Regions from separate parts of the Paramixta manurensis genome, predicted to be linked through region 2. Evidence: predicted binding sites of a transcription regulator. Region 2 holds the regulator's gene; each other region holds the start of a gene.
The links. Region 2 encodes LexA, which represses DNA repair genes until DNA is damaged. Its sites were predicted from a motif close to TNCTGTATGTACATACAGNA; they were not measured.
Positions count from the first base shown of each region.

Region 1 (10,240 bases), 1.5 Mb from region 2:
CCGATATTACCCGCCGGGTCCGGCCTCAGTATTAACTATCCGGCGTTGCCAAAAAATAAAATTAACGGGATTAAATGGGTCGCCAACGAGTTTTATCCGGTGCCTCAGCACTATTACAAACTGCTGGACGATGGCCGCGCGCAGCAAATATTAAGCGATGAGATACTGAAACCGGCCGATGCGGATACTGACAGCGGGTGGTTACAGCGTGGTTATATTATCTATACCGTTATTGATGGCGACTGGAACGCGCCGGCGCAGAAGGTTGAGCAGTATCAGCGTTTACTGAAGCGGTAGTAGACCTGCTGGCTTATCTTCACCCGGCATTTTTGCGTGGGTGAAGATATCTTTTGCAACGATATGAATGATACGTCCGGGCGAGTAATTGGTATTGGAACCAGGGCGGGCGTATCAGCAAAGGCAAAGGGACAAGGACGAGATGCATTATCAAACTTTGGCGCGCACCATCCTTAAGCATGTGGGCGGCCAGCAAAATATTATCAGCCTGGTGCACTGCGCAACGCGTTTACGCTTCAAGCTTCACGATCACCAGAAAGCGGATGCCAGTGCGTTGAAAAGCGACCCAGGCGTAATGGCGGTGGTGGAAAGCGGCGGTCAATTCCAGGTCGTAATTGGTAATCATGTTCATGATGTGTATCAGGCGCTGCGTGCGGAGACGGAACCTGATGATACGCCGACAGTGGTCGATACTCCCCGTCAAAACCTGTTAAACAGCTTTATTGATGTGGTTTCCGGCATTTTTACCCCTTTTCTTGGCGTCATGGCTGCCTCGGGCATTCTTAAGGGGATGCTGGCGCTGCTGGTCAGTTGCAAATGGCTGACAGAGGAGAGTGGGACTTACCGGCTGTGGTTTGTCGCCAGTGATGCATTGTTCTATTTTTTCCCTCTGTTCCTGGGCTATACCGCTGGTAAGAAGTTTGGTGGTAACCCGTTTTTATCAATGGCGATTGGCGGTGCGCTGACTCACCCACTGATGATGCAAGCGTTTGAACAGGCGCTAACCGCTGAGACTGTTTCGCTGACGTTTTTATCTCTCCCGATCACCTTTATCAATTACAGCACCTCGGTGTTGCCGATCATTTTTGCCGCCTGGGTAAACGCGAAACTGGAGCATTTTCTAAATCGCTTTATACCGGCGGTGGTGAAAAACCTCTTTACGCCGTTGTTGTGTCTAATGATCACGTTCCCGCTCACCATTCTGTTGCTGGGGCCGCTTGCTACTTGGCTTAGCCAATTGCTGGCTAATGGATACCAGGCCATGTACGGTTTTATGCCGCCGTTGGCCGGCGCGATGATGGGCGGCATTTGGCAGGTCTGTGTCATTTTCGGTCTGCATTGGGGATTGGTACCGCTAATGTTCAATAACCTTAGTGTGCTGGGTTATGACACGCTGTCGCCCTTGTTATTGCCTGCGGTAATGGGTCAGGTGGGGGCGGTAGCGGGCGTGTTGCTGCGAACCCGCGATGCAAAACGTAGGGCGCTGGCCAGTTCCGCATTAGCTGCCGGAGTGTTTGGCATCACTGAACCTGCCGTTTACGGTTTAACGTTACCGCTACGCCGGCCGTTTATTTTCGGTTGCCTCAGTGGGGCGATTGGCGGCGCCATCGTCGGCTATTTCCACAGCAGCGTTTATTCCGCCGGTCTGGTCAGCATCCTCACTTTCGCGCAATTGATTCCGCCCGACGGTATTAATCTCACCGTTTGGGGCGCCATTTTGGGCACCTCGGTTTCATTTGTGCTGGCTTGCTGCGCCAGTTGGTGGTTTAGCGGTATGGAAAAGGAGCCAGTGTCTGATTAAGTGCCAGGCCTTTTACCGCACGGCGGGATGCGTCCGTGCGGAGTTATGACAACAAGGAGTGAATGATGAAAGTATTTCCTCAGGATTTTTTATGGGGCGGCGCGATCGCCGCGAATCAGGTAGAAGGCGCTTATCTTAGCGATGGTAAGGGCATTTCGACCGCGGACGTTTTACCTAACGGTATTTTTGGTGAGTTAAAGGAACGGCAAGCCAACGATCGGGCGATCAAAGACATCGCTATCGATTTCTATCATCGTTATCCGCAGGATATTGCGTTGTTCGCCGAAATGGGGTTTACCTGCCTGCGCATCTCAATTGCGTGGAGCCGCATTTTTCCTGAAGGCGATGAAGCACAGCCCAATGAAGCCGGGCTGGCGTTTTACGATGCGCTGTTTGATGAGTTAGCGAAATATGGCATTCAACCGCTAGTGACCTTATCCCACTATGAAATGCCGTGGGCGCTGGTGCAGCGTTATGGCGGTTGGGGTAATCGTAAGCTGATTGCTTTTTTTGAACGCTATGCACGAACGGTATTCACGCGCTATCAGCATAAAGTAAAGCTATGGCTAACCTTTAACGAGATCAATATGTCGCTGCATGCGCCTCTTACTGGCGTAGGTATCGCGGATAACAGCAGTAAGACGGCGATTTATCAGGCGATCCATCACCAACTGGTGGCCAGCGCCAGAGTAGTGAAAGCCTGCCATGAGATTATTCCCGACGCGAAAATCGGCAATATGTTGCTGGGCGGCTTAACCTACCCGCTAAGCTGTAAGCCGCAGGATGTGTTGGCAGCTCAACAGCAAAACCACCGCTGGCTGTTCTTTGGCGATGTACAGTGTCGCGGATATTATCCCGGCTATATGCTGCGTTATTTTCGCGAAAACCACATTGCGCTCACCTTTGCTGATGAAGATAGCGAAGATTTAAAACACACCGTTGATTTTGTCTCATTTAGCTATTACATGAGTGGTTGTGCAACCGCCGAAGCGGAATTAAACCAACGTCAACGCGGCAATATTCTGGATATGGTGCCTAACCCGCACTTACCGCGTTCGGAATGGGGCTGGCAGATTGATCCTGTCGGCCTGCGCATTCTCCTGAATAGGTTGTGGGACCGTTATCAAAAGCCCCTATTTATCGTTGAAAACGGATTGGGGGCGGTGGATAAAGTGGAGGCCGACGGCAGTATTCATGATGATTACCGTATTCGCTATCTCAACGATCATTTAGTGCAGGTTGCGGAGGCGCTTGAAGACGGCGTCATGATCCTGGGTTACACCAGTTGGGGGCCGATCGACCTGGTGAGTGCATCGAAGGCGGAAATGTCCAAGCGTTATGGTTTTATTTATGTTGACCGTGACGACCGGGGAGAAGGAAACCTGGCGCGTCTGCGCAAACAAAGCTTCTACTGGTATCAGGAAGTCATTGGTAGCCAGGGAGGAAGTTTAACGCGCTGATCGGCACGGTGACGGAAAGTCGAAAATGCCCGCTGCCTGGCGGGCCTATTAACTTATTCGGCCACCAGCCACATATCTGCTTCTTCAAACATCTCTTCAATAATTCTCGCCATAATCGCCTTGTCGTTTTTACTGGCATCGGTTTCAATAGCATTCCGTTGCATGGGTTTGACTTTGACCTCTGCATTCGGAAACGCGCGTTGAATACGTTTTTCCAACTCTTGGTGAATGATGTCATTAGCGCCAGGCAAACCTGCGACATTACGCTTATCATAAATCAGCTCGACGAACATGCCGCGTTATCCTTCTAAGGGGCGTACCAAGGGACGGTAATCATACTGGATATAAACCCAGTGGCAACCATAAAATGTGCTGTCAGCGAAAAATTTATCGGTTTCACGCGATGGTGCGCAGAGTAAGAGGCAGGGGCTTTCGACCGTTAACGAGTAGTGCTAATTTAAGCCGTGGCAATTTCGGGGAACAAACATGAAGCAACTGGTTATCGATATTTTAATGAAGCTGGCAAAGATGGATGTCGATGCCAAGGAGTTAACCGCGCAGGTTGAAGCGCAATCATTATTGATTGCGGCATTGATGCTGACCGCGGGGAAAGATAACTCCCAGAGTATTGGCGAAAATGTACAGAACGCTATTGTTACCGCATCACGTTCGCAGGGAGGGTTTCTGCAAACCGATGTCGATTTACTGCTTACGCACGTTAATCGTTTATTGGCGGTAACGCGCTATGTGGATGAAATGTCAGAAGCCAGTGATTAATTTAATCTTATGTGAGCCCGCAGCGCGGGCTCATTGTCGCTAATTATTTGCGGCCAATAACTTTACCGAGTACAAACCCAATGCCTGCCGCGATTGCCAGCGTAGCCAGTGGCGAGCTTTTGGTCTGATCTTTCACTGCTTCGAAAAAATCATCTACGGCATAGCTGCCGCGTGCAAGCTGCTTACGCACTTTACCTTTCGCTTCGTGTTCTGCCGAGCCGCTGGCTTTGCCAAATTGCTCCTGACCGGCACCGAGGGCTTCATCAACTTTGTCTTTTGCCTTATCTAACATGCTCTCTCCTTAACCAGAAATGTGTCGGTTCCTCACGATGAGGCACTTTTAAGGATAGACTACTGACTGAAACATCGGCGTCAAACTTGTAGCCAGATGTTATCCGCCTGCGGTTTTGCCGGTTTTTGGGCGGGAGAATTTATAGCTGGTTTTTACGGCAGAACTCTTCCCACGTCATGCCCAGCGCGGCAGCGTGCTCTTTAAGGTAGTTTTCAATCGCCTGTGCCGCTACGGCTTTATCCGGCTCGGCAAGTTGAATTGAAAACAGCATCGCATCTTGTTTCTTTTCGCGCAGAAAAGCTGCGTAGATCCTGTCAGCCTGCACCTCTTGTAATTGCTCAAGGCTCATTCCCATCTGTGCGGCATCTTCGGCGGTAAGTTTGCCCAACGCCTGACGGAAATCAGGATGCGCGGAGAGAAACAGGGTGCGAGCAATAGCGTAATATTCTGCGGGCGTTTTCATTATTTCGATCCATAGATGATTAATCCCGACAGTTTAACGGGATGCGCCTTGCGTAAGCCACGATAAAAATTATAACTTACTGCCAACGGATAAACGTTAGGGATGTTATATGAAGAAGTTGATGGTTCTTTGTGCGCTGGCGCTGAGCGGTTGCGCGCAAATCACCGATTATGAGCAGGCGGTAAAAACGCCGGCCCCGGCTACATTGCAGGGTAACTGGCAAACCAATGGGCCACAGCACGGATTAGTGAGTAATGATGCACTGGCAAGTCTGGTGATTAGCCCGGAAGGCGATACGCTTGATTGCCGCCAGTGGCAGCGCGTGATCGCAAAACCCGGGAAACTGACCCTGTTCCATGACCAGTACGTGAACGTCAATCGCCAACTGCGGGTGATGCCGCTCAATGTCGAAGGCGGCGTACTGCATTATGATGGGTTGACGTTAAAGAGAGTGGACCGGTTAACCGTTGAATGCCAACAGGCGTTGGATGCGGTCGCGAGCCAACCGGATGCGAAAGTGATTCAGAATATTGAGCCGCAGATTTTGCAGGCGACGTTCGCGCCGTCAACGCAGACCACCCCGGCGCCGCAACCTGAAACATCACCAGAGCCTGCTCAGGCGGGCGCAAAGTAACCGTTTAGATGTCATGGAGGGCCAGCGAACTCTGGCCCCGCTGAATGCGCTCGACTGCGCCTCTTTACTGTTCGGCTAAAACCCAGACGCTAACGCTGCCAGCCTGGCAACGAAATATGCCGTTACCCTGTTCGTCGCAACTGATTGTTTCCTGGCGATGCCCAAGATAATCGCGCCACTGTTTTCCGGCAAAACCCTCGCCCAGCGCGACATTTTTCTCACCTTCCGCGCCATTCGACATGATGACGACACAACCGGGGTGTTCATCAGTACCGCTTCGGCTGAAGGCGATACAGTTCGCGTGGTCAAAATAGTCGGTTTGAACGCCGTGCGCATAATGTTGCCGTGCCTGTACCAGCGCTTCCAGTTCTGGCACCACTGGCATATCAATATGCCAATTATTGCCGTCGTCGCCTTCATCGTCGTAACTGGCGCCATACAGATCGGGATAGAATAGGGTTGGCACGCCTTGTTCACGTAATAAGATCAGGGCATAGGCCAGCGGTTTAAACCAGGGCTCAACCGGTGCCTCTAGTGATTGCAGCGGCTGCGTATCATGATTTGCCACAATGGTTACCGCGTGAAACGCATCGCGGGCTACTAAGGTATCGTTAAACAGGGTGCTCATATCATAATCAGCGCCCTGTTTGGAGGCGAGGTGGAAATTCATCTGCAATGGCGCATCAAACAGCATGGTTTTGCCTTCGACTTGCTCAATGTAATTCATCAGCTTATCGGTTTCATGCGACCAGTATTCCGCGACGATAAACATCGGCTGTTCAGCCGCCTCCTGAATATGATCGATCCACTCCTTGTAGAACCAGGCGGGAATATGCTTAACCGCATCCAGCCGGAAGCCGGTACAGTGAACCTCCTCCATCACCCAGCGCGCCCAATACTTCAACTCTTCGGTAACGGCGTGATTACGGAAATCAATATTGGCGCCCATTAAATAATCGAAATTGCCGAGCTCGTCATCGACTTGGTCATTCCAGCCATCGCCGGTGTAATCGTTAACGATTTTGAAGATGCCGTTCTCCGTTGGCTCCTCAATATGATCTACACCGCTGAAGCATTTGTAATCCCAGATAAATTGAGAATACTGGCCTGCGCGTCCCGGAAAGGTAAAGCGCGTCCACGCCTGCGCCTCAATCTCTTCGTCGTCAATTTCCTCGCGATTATCGGGATTAACGCGATTCACTTTGACCGCTTCTTTCTCATCGGCGCCCATTTTATGGTTGAGCACCACGTCAAGTAGCACGCCGACATGATGTTCTTTTAGTGCCGCCACCGCCGCTAACAGTTGCTGTTTATCGCCATACTTGGTGGCACGGCTGCCTTTTTGCTCAAATTCGCCTAAATCGAACAGGTCATACGCATCGTAGCCGACGGAGTATCCTCCGGATTCGCCTTTATAGATGGGCGGGAGCCAGACAGCGGTAATACCGAGTTTTGCCAATTCAGGCGCGCGGGCTGCCGCTTCCGGCCAGAGTTGACCGCCTGCGGGATAATACCAGTGAAAGAATTGTAATAGCGTGGGGTTCTGCATGTCCTTGCTCCATTTTTAGTCAATCCTAAACCATGAAGTATGGTGTAAACGCAGAGGAAAGCGCGGGGGGTGAGTGAAAATATTTCGTTACTCACCCGCGCGCAAGCACAAGAGGAGGGCGGGAGTATTACACCTCACCGGGGAACAGAATATTGCCCGCTAAACGTCCATAGGCGGTATTAATGTTCTTTTGACGTGATGTTTGGCCAATCAAGGTGGTTAATTCATTCATCCGCTGTTGAAGCAGTTGTTTCACTTCTTTTTCATTATCAATGATATGCCGTAAAACCGGGCGCAATAGTTCTTGGGTATGGAGAGAAATAGGGGTATCGCGCGTTGATAATGCCAGCGTTTCAACGGTTTTAACGTAATCCATCTCAATTTCAATCAAAGCATCCCACTGTCCCGCAACTGCCATTCTCAGCATCCCCTGACTGAGTTCGAGCAATTGTTGATAAGTAGCCAGCAGATGCGGTGCAATATTCATTTGTCGTGCTTCCTAAACCTGGGTTAAGGGCGAATGTGCAACGTCTTTCCAGGCGTCGGCAATAGGGCGTAACAGGTTTTCAACTTCTTCAATGGCGGTGACGTCATTGTGCAGATTAGCCTGCAGTAAGCGCCGAACCATCCAGGCATACAGCGCCAGCAGGTTTTCGCTTAATGCATCGTCGCTATTGTCAGCCAGTCCCAATTTAAGGCCGTTATCAATGATATTGATGGCCTTAGAAAGCGATAACCCTTTCCCCTCAAGATTCCCTTCCTGCAAAAACAGGCGCGCGCGGATCAGCGCACTCAGCGCGCCGTCAAAAAGCAGGGTAACCAGTTGGGACTGGCTGGCACTCATGACGGCGCTTTCCACCTCAATTTTCGCATAGGCTTGCGTGCCTTTTGCACTGTACATCTTATTCCCTCATTGATTAGGATTTGTCGTTAGTGGTGGGGGCGAACTGTTGCGTCAGATAATCGCTGGTTTGTTGTAATTGGTTCATCATGACGTCGAGCTGCGTAAATTGTGTTTTGTAGCGCGCAATGGTGTCGTTGATACGGTCGTTAGTGGTGTTGTACTGATCGGTCAGTGATTTCAACGTATCGTTTACACCGTTGGTGGCGGCGGTCAGGATCCCATCATCACTCATGTAATTGGTCAGATTGCTGCCAATAGTGGTGGTGATGCCGGTGGTTTTGCCATCACCGATGATCATCTCTTTTACGCCAGCGGAGTCACTTTTTAGCGAGTCGGCCAGTTTATCGTTATCCACCGTCAGCTTGCCGGTGACGGGATCGCTGCTAATTCCGATTTGCGCCAGTGTCTTGAAGCTGGAGCTACTCGCGGCATTGGTTAACAGGCTTTTTAACTGCGTTTGGATGCTACGCAATGTACTGTCGCCAACCAGTGCGCCATTGCTGCTGTCCTGATCGGCCCCGGCGTCAACCACGGTATAATGCGTCAGGCTGCTAAAGGTATCTTGCAGGGAGTTGTAGGCGTTGACCCAGTTATTAATCGCGGCAGTTGATTTTGAATCGTCTTTGGTGACCGTCAGCGTTTGGGTGCTGGTGGTCGTGTTCAGTAGCGTTAAGGTAACCCCTTCCGGCGCATCGGTAATGGTATTGCTATCGCGCTCAATATCGATGCCGTTGACGGTCAATTGGGCATTTTGCGCCGTGACACTCTCGGTCATGCCATTGTTGCTGGCTTTGGGATCGTAACCAATAAAGCTTTGTAGCTTATCATCACCGGTGACGCTGATCGTCATGGCGTTATTGGTGCCGGTATCGTCAGCCGCGACTACCAGCCGGAAGCTGTTGTCGCTCACTTTAATAATGCTGGCAGTCACGCCGGCGTTGGCATTATTAATCGCATCACGCATACCGGTCAGCGAGGTCTGATCGTCAGTCAGTTTAATTTCTATCGGCTTGTCGCTACCCGCCTGTTGGATGGTTAAGGTACGCGTGCCGCCGTTGGTGGTAGAACCGATCTGCGCGCTGGAACTCGCCTGTACGCCGGACGTTAATGATTGCGCCTGAGCTAACTGCTTAAGGGTAATATTATATTTTCCGGCGGCAGCGCCCGCTGAAGTGGTCGCGGTAAATGCCGATGTGTCGCTACTGGTAGCGGTGGTGGTCGCGAACAGGTCGGCGGAACTAAGCGTCGTATTGGCGGTTTGGAATGCTTCCAGCGCGCTTTTTAACGACCCATATGCGGTTAATTTAGCGCTATAGGCGCTTTGCTGGTTAGTAATTGGCGTCAGCGCGGCTTTTTCTGTGGTTGTCAGGTTATCAAGCAACGTACTTAAATCAAGACCGGAGCCAATACCAAGTGATGAGATGGAAGCCATGGTGATCCTTAACTTTTATTATGGAGTGAATAAGGGGCTTATCGGCAATTGATGGGTAAAGTTTACGATTATTTTTGCGGCGGTAATAAAGCGAAAAAGACTCACTGAGCAGGGTATTTCCACGATTTGAAAAAAAGCAGGCGGGAGAAAAAAATTCCTAAAGGTTGGGTTAATGACGCCGATACATGGTTTGACGGCGCTGAAGCCGGGGGGCTAAAGCCCACAATCTAACCAGACTTGATTTAAAGGAAACTTGATTATGTCACAAGTCATTAATACAAACACCCTCTCGCTGATGACGCAGAACAACATGAATAAATCGCAGTCTGCGCTGAGCACCGCGATTGAGCGTCTTTCCTCTGGTCTGCGTATTAACAGTGCCAAAGATGACGCCGCGGGTCAGGCGATTGCTAACCGCTTCACCTCTAACATTAACGGCCTGACTCAGGCTGCGCGTAACGCGAACGACGGTATCTCCATTGCGCAGACCACCGAAGGTTCGTTGAGCGAAATAAACAACAACTTACAACGTATCCGTGAACTGACAGTACAGGCACAAAACGGCACCAACTCCCAGACTGACCTGGATTCCATCCAGGATGAAATTACCTCTCGTCTGCAAGAGATCGACCGCGTTTCCGGCCAGACGCAGTTTAACGGCGTGAAAGTACTGTCTGCCGACAATACGCTGAAAATTCAGGTTGGCGCGAACGATGGCGAAAGCATCTCCATCGATCTGAAAGCGATCACGTCTGACACCCTCGGCCTGAACGGTTTTAACGTCAATGGTTCTGGTACGGTAAACAACAAAGCCGCTACCGTTAGCAATCTGACTGCTGCGGGCGCTACTGAAACGGGCGCGGGTACCGGTCTGTACAATCTGACTACCACCAACTCTGCGGTAAGCTCA
Region 1 covers NZ_CP054212.1:2,733,247-2,743,486, reverse strand. Annotated here, with positions in the region: gene surE (5'/3'-nucleotidase SurE) at 1-297, shown strand, start outside; partial or broken gene PMPD1_RS13325 (PTS transporter subunit EIIC) at 440-1,801, shown strand; gene PMPD1_RS13320 (glycoside hydrolase family 1 protein) at 1,885-3,279, shown strand; gene PMPD1_RS13315 (DinI-like family protein) at 3,333-3,572, opposite strand; gene iraP (anti-adapter protein IraP) at 3,766-4,056, shown strand; gene PMPD1_RS13305 (CsbD family protein) at 4,100-4,348, opposite strand; gene PMPD1_RS13300 (DUF6388 family protein) at 4,488-4,811, opposite strand; gene yedD (lipoprotein YedD) at 4,921-5,445, shown strand; gene amyA (alpha-amylase) at 5,510-6,994, opposite strand; gene fliT (flagella biosynthesis regulatory protein FliT) at 7,122-7,481, opposite strand; gene fliS (flagellar export chaperone FliS) at 7,494-7,895, opposite strand; gene fliD (flagellar filament capping protein FliD) at 7,912-9,330, opposite strand; gene PMPD1_RS13270 (FliC/FljB family flagellin) at 9,590-10,240, shown strand, end outside.
Region 1: a site for LexA is predicted at 3,616-3,635, ahead of PMPD1_RS13315 (DinI-like family protein). Genes of this name have one in related genera too.

Region 2 (10,240 bases):
GGTGAACAGGTTTCGACTCAACGAAAACTATCCTGGCAGAAAACATAAGTAAAAAATATGTTTAAATGCGAAAAACAGCTAAGCAATAGTTGAGAGTGTGATCGATTCCACAAAATCATTTTAATAAAAAAACAACCCTTTGATTTTTAAATTATTTTACTATCGACAACAATAAATTTAAGGCGCTAAAAGCACGTGGATAAACCCATTCCGTTTGGTGCCTCACCTTAAAATTAACACGTTAATAACAAACTATGCTGTTACTGCAGCGGGTAATTTATCTGCGACCAGCGCCAACGCCTGCTCGACGACACGCACATCAGCGCCGGGTTTATGGGCATTTTCACTCAGATGACGTCGCCACTGACGAGCGCCTGGAATCCCCTGGAATAACCCCAGCATATGGCGGGTAATATGGCCCAGGTAAGTTCCGAGTGAGAGTTCCCGTTCAATATACGGATACATCGCCCGTACCACCGAAACCGGATCGCACGTCGGTAAAGCGCTGCCGAACAGTTGGCGATCAACTTGCGTCAAAATGCCGGGGTTTTGATAGGCTTCACGCCCCATCATGACGCCGTCGAGATGCTGCAAATGCTGTTGCGCTTCCGCCAGCGTTTTTACGCCGCCGTTAATCGCCATGGTCAGATGGGGAAAATCACGCTTTAGCTGATAAACCCGCGCGTAATCCAGCGGTGGAATTTCGCGGTTCTCCTTCGGGCTTAGCCCGGAAAGCCACGCTTTGCGCGCGTGAATAATAAAGGTGTCGCACTCGCCCTGCTGTGCGACGGTGCTGATGAAGTCGCACAAAAATTCATAGCTGTCCTGCTCATCAATACCAATGCGGGTTTTTACCGTTACCGGTATTGAGACCACATCGCGCATCGCCTTGATGCAGTCCGCTACCAGCGCGGCCTCACCCATCAGGCAGGCGCCGAAACGCCCGTTTTGTACCCGATCAGACGGGCAGCCAACATTAAGATTGATTTCATCGTAGCCACGCTGCTCCGCCAGTTTGGCACATTGGGCCAGCGCCGCCGGATCGCTACCGCCCAGTTGCAGCGCTACCGGGTGCTCTTCTTCGCTGTAAGCCAGATAGTCGCCTTTGCCATGAATAATTGCGCCGGTTGTGACCATTTCGGTGTATAGCAGCGTGTTGCGAGTGAGTTGCCGATGGAAATAACGGCAGTGGCGATCGGTCCAGTCGAGCATCGGCGCCACCGAAAAACGCTGCGCGGAGAAGTGTTGGGTCATGGAAAAAGTAACTCTGTACGATAAGCAAATGACGATATTGTGAGCGATGATAACACAGAGTGGCGCAGGCCCGCGACCATCCAGAACGCAGAGACAGCACTGGATTTCAGGATGAGACGACGCGGGCCTGCCGCGCCGCGCCACCTTGATTAAAAGTTAAAACCAAGCTGCGCCATTGCGCCCCAGGTTTTGTCATTCCCCACCGAGCCACCGAGATCGAGGTGTACGCGATTACTAAACGGTGAAAAACCTAAACCCGCAGTTACCACATTGGCATCGTTTGACTTCATGTCGGCGCGATAACCGCCGCGCAGTTGCAACCAGTCAAGCACACGATACTCCACGCCAACGCCCGCATATTGGCTATCATCTTGTGATTTAAACCGCTTGGTTTGTGTCGCATCAACATCCAGACTGGTGGTTAAACGTTCGGTATGCCAGGATGCGCCCGCCGTGACCAATGGTCGAATTTGGTAGGTATCGTGAAAACCATTGACCGTTTTGGTATCCAAATCGCGTGAAATCAAGTTTTGCCCGCTCAAACCAAACGTCCAGTTTTCTCCCACATCGGTCGACAGACCGGCATCAATGTTGAAACCGGTCTTACTGTTCCTGAACTGGCTATCGGTTACCGAATTTTTATCGAAGTTATAGACGGCAGCGCGATAGTTATACAGATAAGTTTGCTGCAATTTTGGTGTAACACCCAGCGAGACCGGATGCCCGCCAACGCTGAATTGGTGTGCAACCGCGATACCATAATCGGAAACCAGCGCGGCTACGCCGGTTGCGGTAGAGCGCAGACGGTTTTGGTCGCCGGGTAATGGGATAACCGTCCCATCGGCGACGCCTTGCAGATAATCGATGTCGCTTTGCGCCACATTGGTTCGCAAATGTGCGGTGCCATAGGCTTTGGCGACAAACGCAAAGGGTAGCGTTTGATTGGGGATAGTGACCGTAATTGCCGCCCCGGCGGTACCGTTGGCCTTCGCGCCACGTAGTTCGCGTAGCCGGTGCGCCAAGTCGCCCGAGGCCGAGCGTAACTGTTGGAAATCGCCCGGTGACAGATTGGTCAGATCGACGTTATTAATCGCTCGTCGATAATCATCCACGGTGTCACTAATATCATCGATCTTATCCACCATTTTATCTTTATCAGTAAGTTGCACGCCAACCGACGGCAACACAACGCTGACATCATCATCCGGCTGTGCTTTGGTCAACAACGCCGGGTTAGCCAGCGCCGCAGTACCGTAAGTGGAAGAAGCCACCCCGGTGCCGCCCATAGCGTCATTACGCGCATCAAAGTAATTACCGGCAGCAACAGAACTGAATGAGGTTAGCACCAGCGCGGAACAGAATGCAGGCCCAGTGAGCCTGTGAAAGCGATAAATGTATTTTGCCATTTGCCTGACGCCATCCCAATAATCGAGGTTAAAAGAAAACAGGTTAAAAACCACTGTCTGAATCATGCCTGCACAACAGAACTTTCTTTGCTGTGAATTCACTCAATATCATGTGGCTTATCTATAGATTGGCGTTTTTATAATCTGTTATTGGTTACTAATGATGAGAGATGCGATTGTATTGGCGTTGAAAAAAATTGACTCGCTAAGCCTAAGACAAACCTTAGACGGTTATTTTTAGCGCTGCAAACCGGAAAGATTAGGAATTGTACGATTTTTGCCCACGGCAAAGCGGGAGAGATTCAATAAAAAAAATTTATGCGTGGTTTCCGCCTGTCCTGGCTGACGTAGAATTTGGTTTCAGACCTTGCCCTCAAGTGCAGTGTTTTGCCCGATCTGTGATAACATAACATTTCATCAGCGTCCGGAGAGTTATCATGAGCACCAGCCAACCCGAACAGATCCTGCTGCAGGCCGAAAAGCTGTGCCAGCAACGTAATGTGCGTCTAACGCCGCAACGGCTGGAAGTGCTACGTTTGATGTCCGAGCAGAACGGGGCGATTAGCGCCTATGATTTGCTCGATCTGTTACGCGTTTCTGAGCCGCAGGCCAAACCGCCAACCGTCTATCGCGCGCTGGATTTTTTGTTGGAACAAGGGTTTATACATCGCGTGGAGTCAAACAACAGCTATGTGATGTGCCTCCATTTCGACGAGCCGCAACATACTTCAGCCATGTTGATTTGCGATCGTTGTGGGTCAGTTGATGAGCGTCATGCAGAAGGGGTTGAGAAGATATTGCAAAGTCTGGCGGGACAATCTGGCTTCGCGTTACGCCATAGCGTTATTGAAGCTCACGGGCTGTGTGTTTCCTGCTCCGATGTCGAAGCCTGTCAACATCCGGAGAATTGCCAGCACGATCATAATCTGGCAACCAAAAAGCGCGGGCGATAAGCAGCAGGGTTATGGGCGGCACGTTCCATGTGCCAGGGTAGGAGCCTGCCTCTTCCTGAAGAGCGATAATCCAATTTTTTACCAGCGATAATCGCGATTATTCGCTTCCCAATCGCTTACTTCTTTTTCTGCCTGGTCTTTCGCGTATCCGTAACGTTCCTGAATTTTACCGACGAGCTGATCGCGTTTACCTTCTACCACAGTAAGGTCATCATCGGTCAACTTGCCCCATTTTTCCTTCATTTTACCTTTAAACTGTTTCCAGTTACCGCCGGCTTCATCTCTGTTCATAATCGTTTCCTTTAGCTTTTGGGTGATAACAGCTTTGGCTTGTTCCTGTCAGCAACGCTTCGCTGCAAAATAAAACGCTATTTTCTTGCTGACGATAACTTTAACTATAGTGCAAATTACCAACCCTGCCTTAAAATCCAGTTTTTCCATCCAGAAAAGCAGAGAAAGCGGCAGATAAAATTATAAAATAAGAGAAATATCAGTAGGTAAGAGAAGAGTGTGAGGGCGGTAAGAAAATATGTCAGGCATTAAACCAGGTGCCGTGCTGCCAGTGGCGGCGTAACACCCAGCCGAGGGTCAGGCCTCGTAGCGCAAGAAACACCGCTACTGCGAGCCATAAACCATGGTTACCCAGCCACGGCAACGTCAATAATGATAGCCCATACCCGAGCGCCGCCAGGGCCATGCTGTTACGCATTTCACGCCCGCGCGTAGCGCCAATAAACATCCCATCCAACAGGTAACACCAGACCCCAACCAGCGGCAATACCACCTGCCAGACTAGGTAACGGTCCGCCATTACCCGTAATTCAGGTATTGAGGTGAGTAAGGCGACAATCGCACTGCCAAAACAGGCATATATCACTGCGAACAGGCAAGCGACTACGCCCGCTTGCCGGCAGGCAGCTCGCCACACATTGATTAATTGCTTACCGTTGCGAGCGCCCCATGCCTCACCAGAAAAGGCCTCCACTGCATAAGCAAAACCATCCAATGCGTAGGCGGTAAAAGTCAGAAACATCAGCAACACCGCATTAATCGCCACCACATCACTACTAATACGCGCGCCGAGCACCGTCAGCGAGGCGAAGCAAAGTTGTAGTAATAGTGAACGCAGCATAATGTCGCGGTTGAGGCGCAGCAGCCGACGAAAATCCCCTTTCCATCCTTGCCTTAACTGCCTAAGCGTCACGCCACGCAGGCGTAACACATGAATCACCATCAGCACGCCAACCGCCAGTGTGACATATTCCGCAATCGCGGTAGCCGCCGCCGCGCCCTGCACGCCCCACTTCAACCCGATAACAAACCACAAGTCGAGCAAAATGTTCACCAGGTTACCGACAATCAGCAGAATGACTGGCGCACGCGCGTACTGAACGCCAAGTAGCCACCCGAGGATAACCAGATTTGCCAGCGTTGCCGGTGCGCTTAACCAACGAATAGAGATGAATAAATGTGCTTGTTCCAGTACCGCAGGGCTACCGCCAACAATACCGGTCGCTAACTGGCTGAGAGGATTGCGTAATAAGACGAAGAAAAGACCGGCAACCACGGCAATCAGCAAAGGTTGCATCAGGGCGCGCGCCAGTGCGGTTGTGTTGCCCGCGCCAAACGCCTGGGCGGTTAAACCGGTGGTGCTCATGCGTAAGAACAACAGCAACATGAACAGGAAACTGGTCGTCGTAGTGCCAACCGCGACGCCGCCAAGATAAACCGGGCTGTCGAGATGACCAATCACCGCCGTATCAACCAACCCCAGCAGCGGAACGGTGACATTGGAAAGGATCATTGGCAGCGCCAGCCGCCAGAGCTGTTTATCCGTCGCGGTAAAAAGTTGCATTATCGTTTAGAGGCAATGCTCCCGCGGCAGAAACCGGCGAGGAGAGAGGATCAATGCGTCGGCGGCAAAGACCGACGCGTTATCAGATGGCGGTTACAGCCAGTCGCTATTACGGATCACGCCCACCGCCAAACCTTCAATGGTCAGGTTCTGTTGACGCAAGTCGACCACAATAGGCTCAAACTCATTATTTTCCGGCAGCAACTGTACAATGTTACCCTGTTTTTTTAGGCGTTTAACGGTAACTTCATCATCGATACGCGCCACCACCACCTGGCCGTTGCGCACATCCTGCGTTTTATGCACCGCTAACAAATCGCCGTCAATAATACCGATGTCTTTCATTGACATACCGCTAACGCGCAGTAAAAAATCCGCATTGGGTTTAAATAGCGACGGATCAACCTGAAAGCGGCTTTCAATATGCTCTTGCGCCAGCAGAGGTTCACCGGCGGCGACGCGCCCAATCAGCGGTAGCCCCTCTTCCTCTTCCGCCATTAAGCGAATACCGCGCGAAGCGCCGGAAACAATCTCAATCACGCCCTTACGCGCCAGCGCTTTCAGATGCTCTTCTGCCGCATTCGGGGAACGAAAACCCAGTTGGGAGGCGATTTCAGCACGCGTCGGTGGCATACCGGTTTGATTAATATGGTCACGAATCAGGTCATAAACCTGCTGCTGCCTTGCCGTTAACGCTTTCATCCCGCCCCCTGGTTGTTTATACAGTCGCTGTGAGTATATACAGGTATTTACGGATTGAAAACCTAAACGTGGGTAAAAAACAGCGGTTTGTGCATTTTTGGAAGCCTCATCCCAAATGATGCGGCCACAGCAGCATCACCCATACGAAGACCGCCAACAGAATACTCAGCAAGACCGCCGCCGACCCCATATCTTTCGCGCGCCCCGCCAGCGGGTGAATTTCACTGCCAATCCGGTCTACAACCGCTTCAATTGCACTGTTCAATACTTCAATAATAATCACCAGAAATACCGACCCGATGAGCAAGACGCGGGTAATGGCATCAACATCCAGCCAACATGCCACCACGATCGCCACCAGCGCCGCTATCGATTCCTGCCGAAACGCCGCTTCATTTTGCCACGCGGCTCGTAATCCTTTCCAAGAATAACCTGCCGCTTTTATGATTCGCGTCATGCCGGTTACGTTATTTGCCATAATCAGGGAACCCTTTGGAATGTTTAACGTCAATGTGAAGGTGTCGCACACCGTGCAACACAACAGATATTCGAAGCGCTTTCTGGTATGCTTGCGGCGCTTTGCTAACAAGAGGCTTCATGTTGTCTATGTCAGGTTGGCGTAAAATCTATTATAAGTTGTTGAATTTACCACTTACTTTTCTGGTGAAAAGCAAGGCGATCCCATCACACCCGATCGCCGAATTGGGGCTCGATACGTCGCGCCCTATTATGTATGTATTGCCTTATGATTCAAAGGCCGATCTCCTTGCTTTGCGCATGCAATGCCGCCGTTATGATCTTCCCGATCCGCTGGAACCGCTGGAGATTGACGGGACGCTGCTGCCGCGCCATGTGTTTATCCATGACGGCCCGCGTGTTTTCCCCTATTTCGTGCCTAACTTGCAATCGGTCAAACTGTTCCACGACTATCTGGACCTGCACCGCAGTAACGCTGAGTTAGATGTGCAGATGGTGCCGGTTTCGGTGATGTTCGGTCGCGCGCCGGGTCGTGAAATCCAGGGCGAATCGGCACCCCATTTGCGAGTTTTGAATGGCGTACAGAAATTCTTCGCCGTGCTGTGGCTGGGGCGCGATAGCTTTGTACGCTTCTCGCCAACGGTTTCGCTACGCCGTATGGCGACCGAGCACGGCACAGATAAAACCATTGCGCAAAAACTGGCGCGCGTGGCGCGGATGCATTTTGCCCGCCAACGCCTGGCGGCAGTTGGTCCAAGCTTACCGGCGCGTCAGGATTTGTTTAACCGCCTGTTGCAGTCCAAAGCTATCGCGAAAGCGGTAGAAGACGAAGCGCGTAGCAAAAAAATCTCGCACGAGAAAGCACAACAAAACGCCATTGAACTCATGGAAGAGATTGCCGCTGATTTCTCCTACGAGGCCATTCGTCTGACCGATCGCGTGATGGGTTGGACATGGAGCAAGCTCTATCAGGGGATTAATGTCAGCGGCGGTGAGCGCGTTCGTCAACTCGCGCAGGACGGGCACGAAATTGTCTATGTTCCCTGCCATCGCAGCCATATGGATTACTTACTGCTCTCCTACGTGCTTTATCATCAAGGGCTGGTCCCACCGCATATTGCCGCAGGAATTAACCTGAACTTCTGGCCTGCCGGGCCGATTTTCCGCCGTCTGGGCGCCTTCTTTATCCGCCGAACCTTCAAAGGGAATAAACTCTACTCGACCGTGTTTCGTGAGTATCTCGGCGAACTGTTTACCCGCGGCTACTCGGTGGAATATTTCGTTGAAGGCGGTCGTTCACGTACCGGTCGCTTGCTTGATCCGAAGACCGGCACGCTTTCGATGACTATCCAGGCGATGCTGCGCGGCGGTAATCGCCCCATCACATTAGTGCCGATTTATATTGGTTACGAGCATGTAATTGAGGTTGGCACCTACGCGAAAGAGTTGCGCGGCGCGGCGAAGGAGAAAGAAGGGTTCCTGCAAATGGTGCGCGGCCTGCGTAAACTACGCAACCTCGGGCAGGGCTACGTTAACTTTGGCGAACCGTTACCGCTGATCAATTATCTGAACCAACGGGTGCCGGAGTGGCGCGAGGCTATCGATCCGATTGAGGCACAACGCCCGAACTGGTTAACCCCGGCGGTCAATGATATTGCCCAAAAGGTGATGGTACGGATCAATAATGCCGGTGCCGCGAATGCCATGAACCTGTGCGTGACCGCGTTATTAGCTTCGCGCCAGCGTTCGCTCACGCGCGAGCAGTTAATTGAACAGTTGGATTGCTACCTGCAATTACTGCGTAATGTCCCCTACTCGCCGGAATCCACCGTACCGGATGTTACGCCGGAAGCCCTGTTAAACCACGCGTTGGGAATGAATAAGTTCGAAACCGAGCAGGACAGTATCGGTGAAATTATTGTACTGCCGCGTGAGCAAGCGGTGCTGATGACGTATTACCGTAACAATGTGCATCATATGTTGGTGATCCCGTCGCTTATTGCCGCCATCGTGCAACAACATCGGGAAATTTCACATGCCGAATTGCTGCATCAGGTCACCACGCTTTACCCAATGTTGAAAAGCGAGTTGTTCCTCCGCTGGCGCAAAGAGGAGTTAGCGCAAGTGCTGAGCGATCTCACCGCCGAACTAGCACGCCAGGGGCTGGTAGTCAGCGATGAAAACTCGCTGCGTATTAATCCGCCACGCCTACGCTCCTTGCAACTGTTGGCGGCTGGCGTGCGTGAAACATTACAGCGCTACACCATTACCTTCTCCATTTTGAGCGCGAATCCAACCATTAACCGCGGTTCGCTGGAGAAAGAGAGCCGAACCATGGCACAACGCCTGTCGGTGTTGCACGGTATTAATGCGCCGGAGTTTTTCGATAAGGCGGTATTCGCATCGCTGGTTCTAACATTACGCGATGAAGGCTATATCAGTGATACCGGCGACGCGCAGTTAGACGAGACATTACGCGTGTATCATCTGCTGGCCGATTTGATTACCCATGATGTGCGGTTGACCATTGAGAGCGCTGCGGCGCACGAATAGCCGCCGTCGTTGATAATGGTGATAAAAAGGGCGAATGATGAACATTCGCCCTTTTTTATTTCCAACTTAAAACCACGTCCTATGGACGTGGTTATCGCCTCGGTTCTGGCTCTGCCTGTAAAAACCGGCCCATGTCAAACTCCTCATCTGTTGTCCCCACAACTGATAAGGAAATTCAACATGAGCAGGTTTCAAAAAGCTTCCCACGTGCTGTGGCATTGTCAATACCATATAGTCTGGACGCCAAAGTGTCGCTTCAGGATATTAAAAGGAAATGTTGGTAAAGAGGTTTATCGGCAAATCTGGATTTTAAGCGAACAGCTTAAAATCCAGATAGTTGAGTTAAATGTGCAGTTAGATCATGTGCATCTGCTGGTAAATATTCCACCGAAGTTATCAGTATCAGAAGTAATGGGCCATCTGAAAGGCAGAACAGCAATCAGGTTGTTCAACAAGTTCCCCTACCTGCGCAAGCACAAGTTATGGGGCAATCACTTTTGGGCCAAAGGATACTGCGTGGATACAGTGGGCGTGAATGCTGAAATGATCCGTAAATATGTAAAATATCAAGAGAAGCATGAAGTTGAAGATAAACAACTGTCGCTTCATGAGGTGTGAAGAGAGGGCTCTAAGAGTCCGAACTTAGTACGCCCCTATGGGGCGAAAAACAAAGCCGCCTTCTATGAAGGCGGATTTTTACTTCCCGCGCCCTCGCATCAAACCAGGCGGGTAAACGGTGAGGTGTTTAACAATACGCCGATAAAAATCACTAAACCGACGTAATTATTATTCAAAAACGCCTGGAAACAGCGTGCCCGATCCCGCCTGGCAATCAGCTTCTGCTGGTGAAAAAACAGCGTCGCCGCCAACAATAACGCCCAATAAAATGCGCCATTCAGATGCATCAAAATACCGACGATGGTCAACATCGCCAGCGCAGCCATTTGCAATAGGCCGATAATCAGCTTATCAAAACGACCAAACAGAATGGCCGTCGATTTGACGCCAATCCTTAAATCATCATCACGGTCAACCATCGC
Region 2 covers NZ_CP054212.1:4,218,310-4,228,549, forward strand. Annotated here, with positions in the region: gene dusA (tRNA dihydrouridine(20/20a) synthase DusA) at 253-1,254, opposite strand; gene PMPD1_RS20325 (conjugal transfer protein TraF) at 1,404-2,660, opposite strand; gene zur (zinc uptake transcriptional repressor Zur) at 3,098-3,613, shown strand; gene PMPD1_RS20335 (CsbD family protein) at 3,692-3,904, opposite strand; gene dinF (MATE family efflux transporter DinF) at 4,146-5,468, opposite strand; gene lexA (transcriptional repressor LexA) at 5,562-6,170, opposite strand; gene PMPD1_RS20350 (diacylglycerol kinase) at 6,277-6,648, opposite strand; gene plsB (glycerol-3-phosphate 1-O-acyltransferase PlsB) at 6,777-9,200, shown strand; gene tnpA (IS200/IS605 family transposase) at 9,381-9,818, shown strand; gene ubiA (4-hydroxybenzoate octaprenyltransferase) at 9,917-10,240, opposite strand, start outside.

Region 3 (10,240 bases), 1.6 Mb from region 2:
TGCCAAAAATGGCATCCGGGATGCAGAGGCCGACCGTCAGATGAATATTTTGACGGGGGGGACGTCGGGTTTACGTCAGCAGTTAAACATTGGTGGCACCGGGAGTAATCAGCAATGAGCTACGGGTTAATTGATGCAGCAGCACAAACGCGCCAACAGGCGCTTCAGGGAATGAATGAGGCAGCGCAGCTTGAGCGAAACCGGGAAACAGCAAAGGACCAGCTTAAGGCGCAGCAAAAGCAGGGACAGATGAATGCCGCAGGCGTCGGTGCCGGGGCTGGTGCGGCAATTGGTGCGACGTATGGTTCCTGGGGCGGGCCAATCGGCGCTGGTGTTGGTGCGGCGGTAGGTCTGCTGGCCGGTTCGTTATTTAAATAACAGGGGGATTTATGGCAGGCACGTTAGGGCTGGCAGATGGGTTCCTTGCGGGGTTTAATACCGCAGATGCGGCAATTAGCCGTAAGCAGGAACTTGGGTTGCGTCAGGCTGCACTGAATCAACAGCAGCAAAACTCAGACCGCAATTTTGGCCTGGCGCAGGAGCAATTTGGGTATAGCAAAGACCGCGATCAACGCAATTTTGATTATCAGAAAGGTCGTGACAGCGAAAGTGATCGGCGCTGGGGTTTAAGTAATGCGCTGGATCAGAAGCGGCTTGGTATCGCACAAGCTGATTTAGGTATGCGTCGTGATGAGTTGAATTACCGGCGGACGCAGGAAGCACGAAGCCAGAAGTTGCAGGAAGAAATGCCAGCAGTTCAGGCGTTTTATAACGGATTGCAAAATGGAAAATTTGACGATGAGGTTTATCAGCAAATTTCCCCGGATAATCCGCTCAACCCGAAACGCTTCTTTGGCAAGGATGCTATAAACACGGTAATGCAGTTTCATAAAGTCATGCCGCAGATACTTGACGGTAAGATGGATTATAACGACCCGCAGGCGCTTAACGTTCTGAACACGGTGTTAAACCCTGAAATTCAACGTGGCATCGGTGAGAAAGATCCGGCAACCGGCAAGACTATCAAGAGCAAAGAACTTGCGCACATTGGCTTCTCGGCAGATGGCAAAGGTATCATACCGACGATAAAGGTCACGTATGATGATGGTTCTACCGCACCGAAACCCATGACGCGTTACGGTTCATCTGACCCAAATGATACTGTGCCGGTTATACCGATTGAGAATGTCTTCAATAAGCTACGCGGATACAGCCAGATGGTCGGTCAGATGAATGACCCGGCGAAAGCGCAGTTCCTTGATAAGATGATTAATCCGGGTAATAAAACTGAAGCGCAGGCGATACGTGATTACCGGAAGGATAAAATAGAAGTCGGGAAGGCGCGCGCGAAGGCGCTTGCAAGTTCGCCTGATGATGAATCACGTGCAGCAGCCGCAGCGCAATTTGATAAACTCGATCAGGATGTAGACAAAACTTATGGCGTTATGTCAGGAGGTGATGATTCCAGTCCTCCTGATTTTGCCTCACTCTACCGGGCAAAAACAGGGAAGGACCCTGATATGAATGATCCGGCAATTAAAGATGCCGCTGCGCAATATCAGCAATATCTTCAGTCACAGCAACCCGCACCGACGGAGCAGAGTCAGACCCAGTCCCTACAAAAACAACCCCAGCCGGACAGCCACACTGCATCACAGTTGCGAGAACTCCGCCGCATGCGCTCTCAACCGTAGAATAGGTGGGCCTGTTCAGGGCCCAATCTAATCAGTGATTACGCTCGAAAGTGTTAGTGTAACTAAAGTAAATTCCTAAAATATCTTTGCGTACTGTATTTTTATACAGTATAAATATACTCACCTCTTCACATAATAAATTCAGCAGGGTGGGTTAATAAAATGGCTGAAAATCATAAAGTTATGTTAGACACATCTGTGTCTCTACTCGAACAGAAATTTGGCAAAGGCATTGTTTATGCGGCGACTAAAGGTAACCAGTGTAAGCAATTAGTTAGCATACCAACCGGATGCATGGGGCTGGATCGGGCACTTGATATTGGCGGGTTACCACTTGGCCGGATTGTGGAAATTTTCGGTCCGGATTCCTCCGGTAAGACGACACTGGCGTTATCAGTCATCAGGCAGGCTCAGCAACTTGGAAAGTCTTGCGCTTTTATTGACTCTGATCGGGCTTTACATACTGCCTATGCAGAAAACTCCGGTATCGACCTCGACAGGTTATTGGTATCCCGACCTGCGACAGGAGAACTGGCACTGGATGTATGCGAGAGCATAATCCGTTCGCGTGCTGCGTCCGTCATTGTTATTGACTCAGTAGCTGCGCTAATTACACGCGGTGAATATGAGGGCGCCATGGGAGATGCGCACGACGGCGAAATAGCGCGCCTGATGTCTAAAGCAATGCGCAAGCTTAGTCCACTGGCTCACCAGTACAATTGCCTTCTGATTTTTATTAATCAGATACGGAACCGACCCGGTGTAATTTACGGTAACCCGGAAGTTACCACTGGCGGTGCCGCTTTAAAGCAATTTGCGAGTATCAGGCTGGACGTTCGCCAGACAAACCAACTGGCGGAAAACAAAACGGTAGTAGCCACAGAGCATCGCGTCAAAGTGGTTAAGAATAAGATGGGTTCCCCATATCGTCAGGCCACTTTTCAAATCTGGTTTGATCACGGTATCTCACACGAAGGTGAAGTGCTCGATCATGCAATGCAAAAAGGGATAGTTCTGCGATCAGGTGTTTGGTACCGGTACGGAGAATTTACGCTCGGGAACAATAAAACATCAGCGATATGTGCGCTAATGCAGCATAAAGAAATCCGGGAAAAGCTTGAGCGTGAAGTGAATATAATTTTTAAGTCAGAAGACTTACACAGCTAAAAAATAGACAGTTGCTTACGGATCACTATGTGAGCTAAATTCGCGAATGATGCCAGGCCTCGCTTTAAAAAGCGGGGCTTTTTTTATGCCTGAAATCCGGAGAATGTAATGGCTGAAGACATGCAGCAATACCGCCCAGAACAACAATCAGATAATGATAACCGGCAAACCCTGAATATCAGCCAACCCGGCGAACGCGAGCCCTTTGATCTGGACGCAGCACTGGAGAAAGCAAAGGCAAAGGTTAATCCTAGCTTAACCAAAGGGGATATAGTTAGAACTGTCGCTGCTGTACCATTTGATGTAACAGAATCGATTGCGCAACTCCCCAAAGGACTTAATGATGTTGCGAATCGCTATGCAACTAGTCAGGAAAATGAGGCCCAAAGTCGTCTTGGTATATCTGACAATGCGATGAACACGATCAAAGGGGTTCGAAATGATATTGCTTCTGGGGTTGATAACACTTTTGGGTCCGTAGGACGATTGGCTAAAAAAGGCTCAGAGGCAATTAAAGAGGGATATTCCGAGGGAGCTAAGCAGGCAGCGGCTTTGCCATTTATCGAAAAGGATGCTGAAGGGGGTTACAAAGTTGGTCCTGGTGCTTTTGATAAAGATGCCTGGATAATTAATGCGACTCCAACGTTGGCTCAAATGTTCACGGTTGCAGGTATTGCAAAATTCGGCGCGTCAAAAGTAGCCAAGATTGCAGAGGATATGGCCTATAAGAGCTTAAGCAGGCAATTACCTGATGAGGTTGCCAGAGCGACAGCGAAAGAAGCGGCACAAGTCGCTGGTGATCGAGCCCAGAAAAAGATATTTGTTGGGGGAATGACAGCATCCGCGCAAGGTCAGGGTGGTATTGATATGCGCGATCAAATAACCAGCCTGCCATTTGATCAACTGATGCAGAGTCCGACATTTCAGAAAGCCTTTGATGATGTCGATACAGATGATGCGTATGCAAATCTGAGCGATACGCAGAAACTGACTATGGCTCGTAATATGGTCGCTGAGCAGGCTGCATCTTCTGTTACTGCCGATCCGCGCATGCTGGCTGTAAATATTGCAGCGGCGTCGTTAGGCGATCATACCTTGTTATCGCTTTTGACCAAAAAAGGAGCGGCTAGTGGTGTACTTTCTGGTGTAGCAACGGGGGCACTTGCTGAAGGAGGAACCGAGTTTGCGCAGGGTGCAACGCAGCAGTACCTGCAAAATCAACAACTGAAAGATACCGCTGGTCAGGACATCGACCCGATGAAAGGGGTGGTTGATACCGGTTTAAACAACGCGCTTTTAGGGGCGGGAATGGGTGCCGCAGCAGGTGCTATTGGTGGTGTTCGCGGGCGTAAAAATAATACTTCAGCGAGAAGCAATGAAGGTGATCCCGCCATCGAATCACCACCGAATGATGAGGGAACAAAGCAAGAAAGCGAGTCTCCAGCCACATCTGATGATGTAACTCCGGTTGCTTCCTCATCACCTACGCCCGATCTTGATACGCCAGCCTACCTACGCAATGACCCCCGCATTCAGGGTTTCGCTGATGACAGCGAGGTACAACAGGCATTAGGACAGGATGCTGCGCCCACACCTGAAGAACTCATCAGGCAGCAAATACAGAACGGCGATCAGGGCTTAACACCAGACGAACAAGCTACCCTGGCGGATGCTGATGCACGACGGCAGGCCAGAATCCCCCGATTACCGGCGCCCGGTGATACAAGTCTGGCCGAGGGTTATCAAATGCCCGGTCCCGTCGCGAATATTGATGAGCAGCAGGCCGGAAGTGGGCCACAGTTTCGTGGTGGTGAGCAAGTCCGTGGTCAGCGGCTACTGCCCCGTGAAGATGAGCCAAAACAGGAAGTTGGTCGCGCCAGCAATACCTATGAAGGTGAGACAGTGCCTGGCGATGCTATCGAAGATAAGAATATCATTTTCCAGCCAGGCAATTCTGACGAATCACAGGCCGGACGTTCACCGGATTTTACACGGGGAGAAACCGCGCCGCAGCGCCAGATGCGCGAATTTACTCAGGCTATGGGCAATGAGAACACGCCCCCCGGCATCTCTGATCAGCGCGTTCGGGCTGGAGATACACCAATCGATCGTGAAACGGCTGCTGTAGCGAAAGGGGCTGTTCCGACGCGATTGCAGTTCTTCAGTCCGGGAAAACCTTTTAGCACTGAGAAAGTCGCGCGTTATTCGAAGTGGGCCAAAATGCCCGGCGCGTCCGTTGAAAAAGTGGAAGGCGGTTATGCCGTTCGACTCCCCGATAAAAGCAAAGCCGCTTCAGTTCCTGCCGATCCTGACCTCAAGTTGTACCAGCCCGGTAAGCCATTCAGTAATGAGCGGGTAGCGCGCTTTTCCAAATGGGCAAAAATGCCGGGTGCCACGATTGAAAAAGTAGGTAACGGTTACGGCGTCCGTCTGCCTTCTGCACAGCCTAAAATTGAGGATTTTGGCGAGAAGCTTCAGGGTGCCGCTAAAGATCGTTGGGGCCAGTTCCGGCAGGCAATGCAGTCAAATAATACGGTGGAAGATATTGGTGCGCAGCCACTGAGTAGAACTTTCCCCCGCCCGGACTACGAAGCCCTTCACGCGGCAGGTATAAGTCATAAAGGGTTATCGATGGTTGCTGTTTTTCGCTCAATGATCGGCACCAAACCTACCATGCCGGGTCGTGTGAAACGATGGGCTGAACAGGCACATGAATTACGTGAGATGGCGAATGAAATACTGGACGGTAAAGTTGATCCGGATGAGATGCACCGTTTGTATGCAACGAATCCAAAGTTGCGCGACATCACTGATACGCTCGATTTGATGGCGAAACTACCCGCCGGGCAGGTTGAAGAAGCCTCACGCTACCGACTCCGCACGCATCACTATTCAATGTATAACGGCACCGATTACAGCAAATCAGGTGGCAAGACGATTTACGAACTTGAGGATCTAAAAGGTAAAAGTGTTCGTGGCGTTTCCGACGAGACTAAGGAAGGAGCGATTAAAAAAGCCGTCGCATATGTTAACCAGTCAACCAGCAAAGATGGCGTGAGCACAGTAAAGCAATCGAAACTCGAGATATACAGAGACCGGCATACGGGCGAACGATTTATCGCATATAAGGGTGCGACTGGGCTGGTGCCATTAAAATCAGGTTTTAAGGACGCTACTGAGGCACGCACCTATCTCAATGAAAACCGGGATGAGCTGGAGAAGAAGCTTTCCTCAATGCGTGAAACCTCCCGGACGGAGCAGCGAAACGCAGAGAACCGTAAACGAACCGGCCCGGCAGTTCGTGACAGTGCTGCAACACCAGAAAGTTTCACCGAAAAATTCGGTTTCCGTGGTGTTCAGTTCGGGAACTACGTTGAGGGTGCCCGCCGGCAGAAAGAATTAAACGAAGCCTATGATGCACTGACAGATATGGCTGATGTACTCAACGTACCCACCCAGGCACTTTCACTGAATGGCAATCTTGGGCTGGCCTTTGGCGCGCGCGGTCGTGGCGGGCTGAATGCTGCAAAAGCGCACTATGAACCCGGTCAGGTCGTGATCAACCTGACAAAAGGTAATGGTTCCGGATCGCTGGCGCATGAATGGTTCCACGCGCTTGATAATTTCTTCGGCCAGAGTGATGTTGGCCGCGATGGAGAGGTTAAGAGTGGTGACAACTTTATGTCGTCATCACGTCGGCGCGCGAAGGTTATCCGGAACGGACGTTTTGTTGATGCGGAGCATCCTGTACGACAGGAAGTATATAACGCATTTCGCGGGGTTATGGACGCGATTGATAACAGCGGTATGGTTGGCAGGGCGCGAAATCTTGATTCGGTACGCAGTAAAGCCTACTGGTCAACCAACGTCGAGCTGGCAGCCCGTGCCTTTGAACGGTACATGCTTGATAAAACTCAGGCTAAAGGCATTGATAACGACTACCTGGTTAACATCTGGAAAGGCGATGAGGCTAACGCCTCCGATACTTACGCATACCCTACCGATAAGGAACTGAGCGGCGGAATCCGTCAGGCATTCGATCATCTTTTCGCAACGTTGAAAACCCGGAAAACGGATCGGGGCACAACCTTTTATTCCCGATACGGTGGTGAGGATATTGGCGATGGAAATATCATTACCCGCGAAGGTTGGGAACCGGGTGTTGATAAACCAGCGCGGGGTTTAACGCGCCACGTTGCACAGGTCGCCGCCGACGGATTTGTTAAAAAAATGAACGGCGCAGCTAAGATAAAAGTGAAAGTCGTTCAGTCTCAGGATGAGGCAGCGGCCATGATGCCGAATGGTATACCGAAGGAATATGGCGTGGTGCATGCCATTTACCAACCTGAACTTAGTCGCGTTATCGTCGTTGCAGATAATATCCCCACACTTAAGGATCTGAACGCGAAGCTGCGTCACGAAATCCTCGCACACCACGGGCTTGCATCAGTAATCGGCGATGTTGAGTACGACCGTATCATTCGTGTGCTTCATCAGACGCGGCAAAGCCCTAATAAAGCAATTCAGGAAGTATGGGGCCAGGTTGACCGGTCATACAAAAATGAGTCGCTCGAAACCCAGGCTAACGAGTTTCTGGCTCACATGGCAGAGAATACCAGTATGTCGAAATTCGGTGCAGTGTATGACCGTATCGCAGGTGTACTGGTAAATGCGTTAAGGAAAGCGGGCCTGATTAGTCAGAACATTACGCCAGTCGAAGTGCGTAACATCCTTCGTACCATCGCAGGGCGGTTTAAACGCACGGCAATGCATGCAGACGAGCAACCGGGTACGCGAGAGTTTGAAGATACCTTTTCGCGGGCTGACGCGCTTTATTCAAAGGGCAATGACGATGTTGATCCGCTGAAACCTCTGCCACATGAGGCTGAACAGTACCGTACCGATCTGGATAAAGCCATGCGGTCGCTCAAGTCAGGTGAAATAAGCATCAAGATTGGACGAACGCCGCCGGTGCTGCGGGCGATGGGCGCGCCGAATCTGGATATGGTTATTACTCGCGACACAGTGCGTAAAGCCAGCAACGGCGCGAAGCATGATGTACCGATGGACGTAATTGAACGTCTTCCAGAGTTGTTTCATGATCCAGAAGCCGTCTTTGAATCAAAAACCAAAGACAACGCTGCTTCTGTGTTACTCAGCGCCAAGGATACCACTGGCCGTCAGGTGATGGCCGCCGTCCATATGAATATTGAGTCAGGACGTATGGTTATTAACCGAATCGCCAGCGTGTATGGGCGCGAGGCGAAGCAGTACCAGAACTGGATTGATGAAGGGCTACTGCGTTACCGTAGAAACAAAAAAGAAAACCCTGATAACCCTCATTCACAGGGGCTTCAATTGCCCAAGGAGGAGCGTTCTTATCAGGGTTCTGAGCCTTCATCTGGTACGACCCAAGGGCTGCAATTGCCCCAGCGTGGTTCACCAGATGTCGGTTCAAGCCAAAATATACTCACTTCTGCGGATATTCGCAAGAACAAAACGTTTTACTCCCGAGCCGCAGCGCCTGCTATGGATGATGTGATCAACCGTAAAATGGGGTTTCGTCGCGAAACCGGTTGGTTCGACAAGGCAAAAACCTTTTACGATACGTTCAACGGCAAGGATAAGGCTGCGAAGAAAGCCTGGTTGTCAGATTCAATGCGCCAGCTTAATACGCGCACGTTTGACGGACTGGCTCCAATCAAGTATGCCGAAGACGAAGCCGGTAAGTCACAAGCGGAGAGTTCGGCATACGTCGCGGCACGCATGGCAGCAGGTTCCGGTTCGGTCACCGCAGCAACGCTGGAGCACGGCCTGCCTCAATACAACGCTAAAGAAGGCGTGATTGAGCGTAAGGCAGGAACTACCAAAGCGGATTCGTTAATGGGCGTGCTTGACGGTCTCGGCAACCACCGTGAGGACTTTTTTAAATGGATTGCCGGTCACCGCTCTGAACGGCTGATGAAGGAAGGGCGCGAAAACCTGTTTACCGCACAGGAAATCGACTTCATGAAGTCGCTCGATAGTGGCCGGGAAAAACTCTTTGCCGATCAGAAAGCGAAGTACGACGCCTTTATCAAATCGATTATGGATCTCCAGCAGGATATGGGATTAATCGATCCAGAGAGCAGGGCGCAGTGGGAAGATGCCTGGTACATCCCGTATTACCGCGAAACGGAGGATGGTGGCGTACGCGGCCCGTGGTCAACACGAGGAATTGCGAACCAGAGAAGCACAGTTCGCCAGCTTAAAGGCGGCGAGCAAAATATAAAAGACCCGGTTGAAAACCTGTTTAATTACGTTTCTAAAGCTATCGATTCCTCAATGAAAAATGAGGCTATGCGTCGGACAGTCGTTAACTTAGCTGATACTGGCATGATTGATGTTATCGAATCGCCTAACAAAATCGATTATCAGCAAATTGGCAAAGGTGTTGCGAAGGTCTTCATCGACGGAAAAGAAACGCTGGTGCGTGTTCACAATGATGAGGTATATCGCGCCATGACCATGATCGACATGGAGAGAAGTAACTCAGTGTTTTTACGTGCAGCGCGCCAGGCAAAACGCGTGTTAACGATCGGTACCACTTCGATGCCCGATTTTATCCTGCGTAACTTCCTGCGTGATTCACTGCATTCATGGGCGATCAATAAAGACGGTTTTACACCGGTAAAATCCTCATTCGAAGGTTTAAAGAAGGCAATTAAGGGTGACGATACTCTGGTGGATATGATGTTTGCTGGCGCCACGTTTGGTGGAGGGTATTCGAACGTATATGACCCAGCCGGAACAGCCAGGAATATACGCTCAATCCTGCGCCGGAAAGGATATACCGATAGTCAAGTCAGGGAGTTTGAGTCTAGCATCGTTACCACTGGCCGGGATGCCATGAATAAACTCAATGGGGCGTTTGAAAAGTATAAGCACGTCAGCGAGGCAGCAGAGAATGCCAACCGCATCGCAACCTACGATGCGGCGATAAAATCGGGTAAAAGTAAGGCGCAAGCCGCATTTGAGTCTCGTGACCTGATGGACTTTAGTATGCAAGGCTCGGGTAAAATTATGATGACTCTGAGTGATGTATTGCCGTTCTTCAATGCGCGCATGCAGGGTTTTAGTAAGCTTGGCAGGGCAGTTAAAGCCGACCCGGCGGAAGTGCTCAAACGTGGTGGAATTATTGCTGCGGCTTCCGTGGCACTGATGGCCGCTAACTTAGACAATGAGAAATATGAAGAGTTGCCAGACTGGGACAAGGATACCTACTGGCATTTCTTTTTGGGCGATCAGCATTTTCGTATTCCTAAGCCGTTCGAGATAGGGCTTATGTTTGGCACGATGCCTGAACGCTTAATGCGCGCCATCGCCGGAAAGGACTCTGG
Region 3 covers NZ_CP054212.1:2,575,750-2,585,989, reverse strand. Annotated here, with positions in the region: gene PMPD1_RS12455 (hypothetical protein) at 1-118, shown strand, start outside; gene PMPD1_RS12450 (bacteriocin) at 115-378, shown strand; gene PMPD1_RS12445 (hypothetical protein) at 477-1,694, shown strand; gene recA (recombinase RecA) at 1,857-2,861, shown strand; gene PMPD1_RS12435 (LPD38 domain-containing protein) at 2,970-10,240, shown strand, end outside.
Region 3: a site for LexA is predicted at 1,786-1,805, ahead of recA (recombinase RecA). Genes of this name have one in related genera too.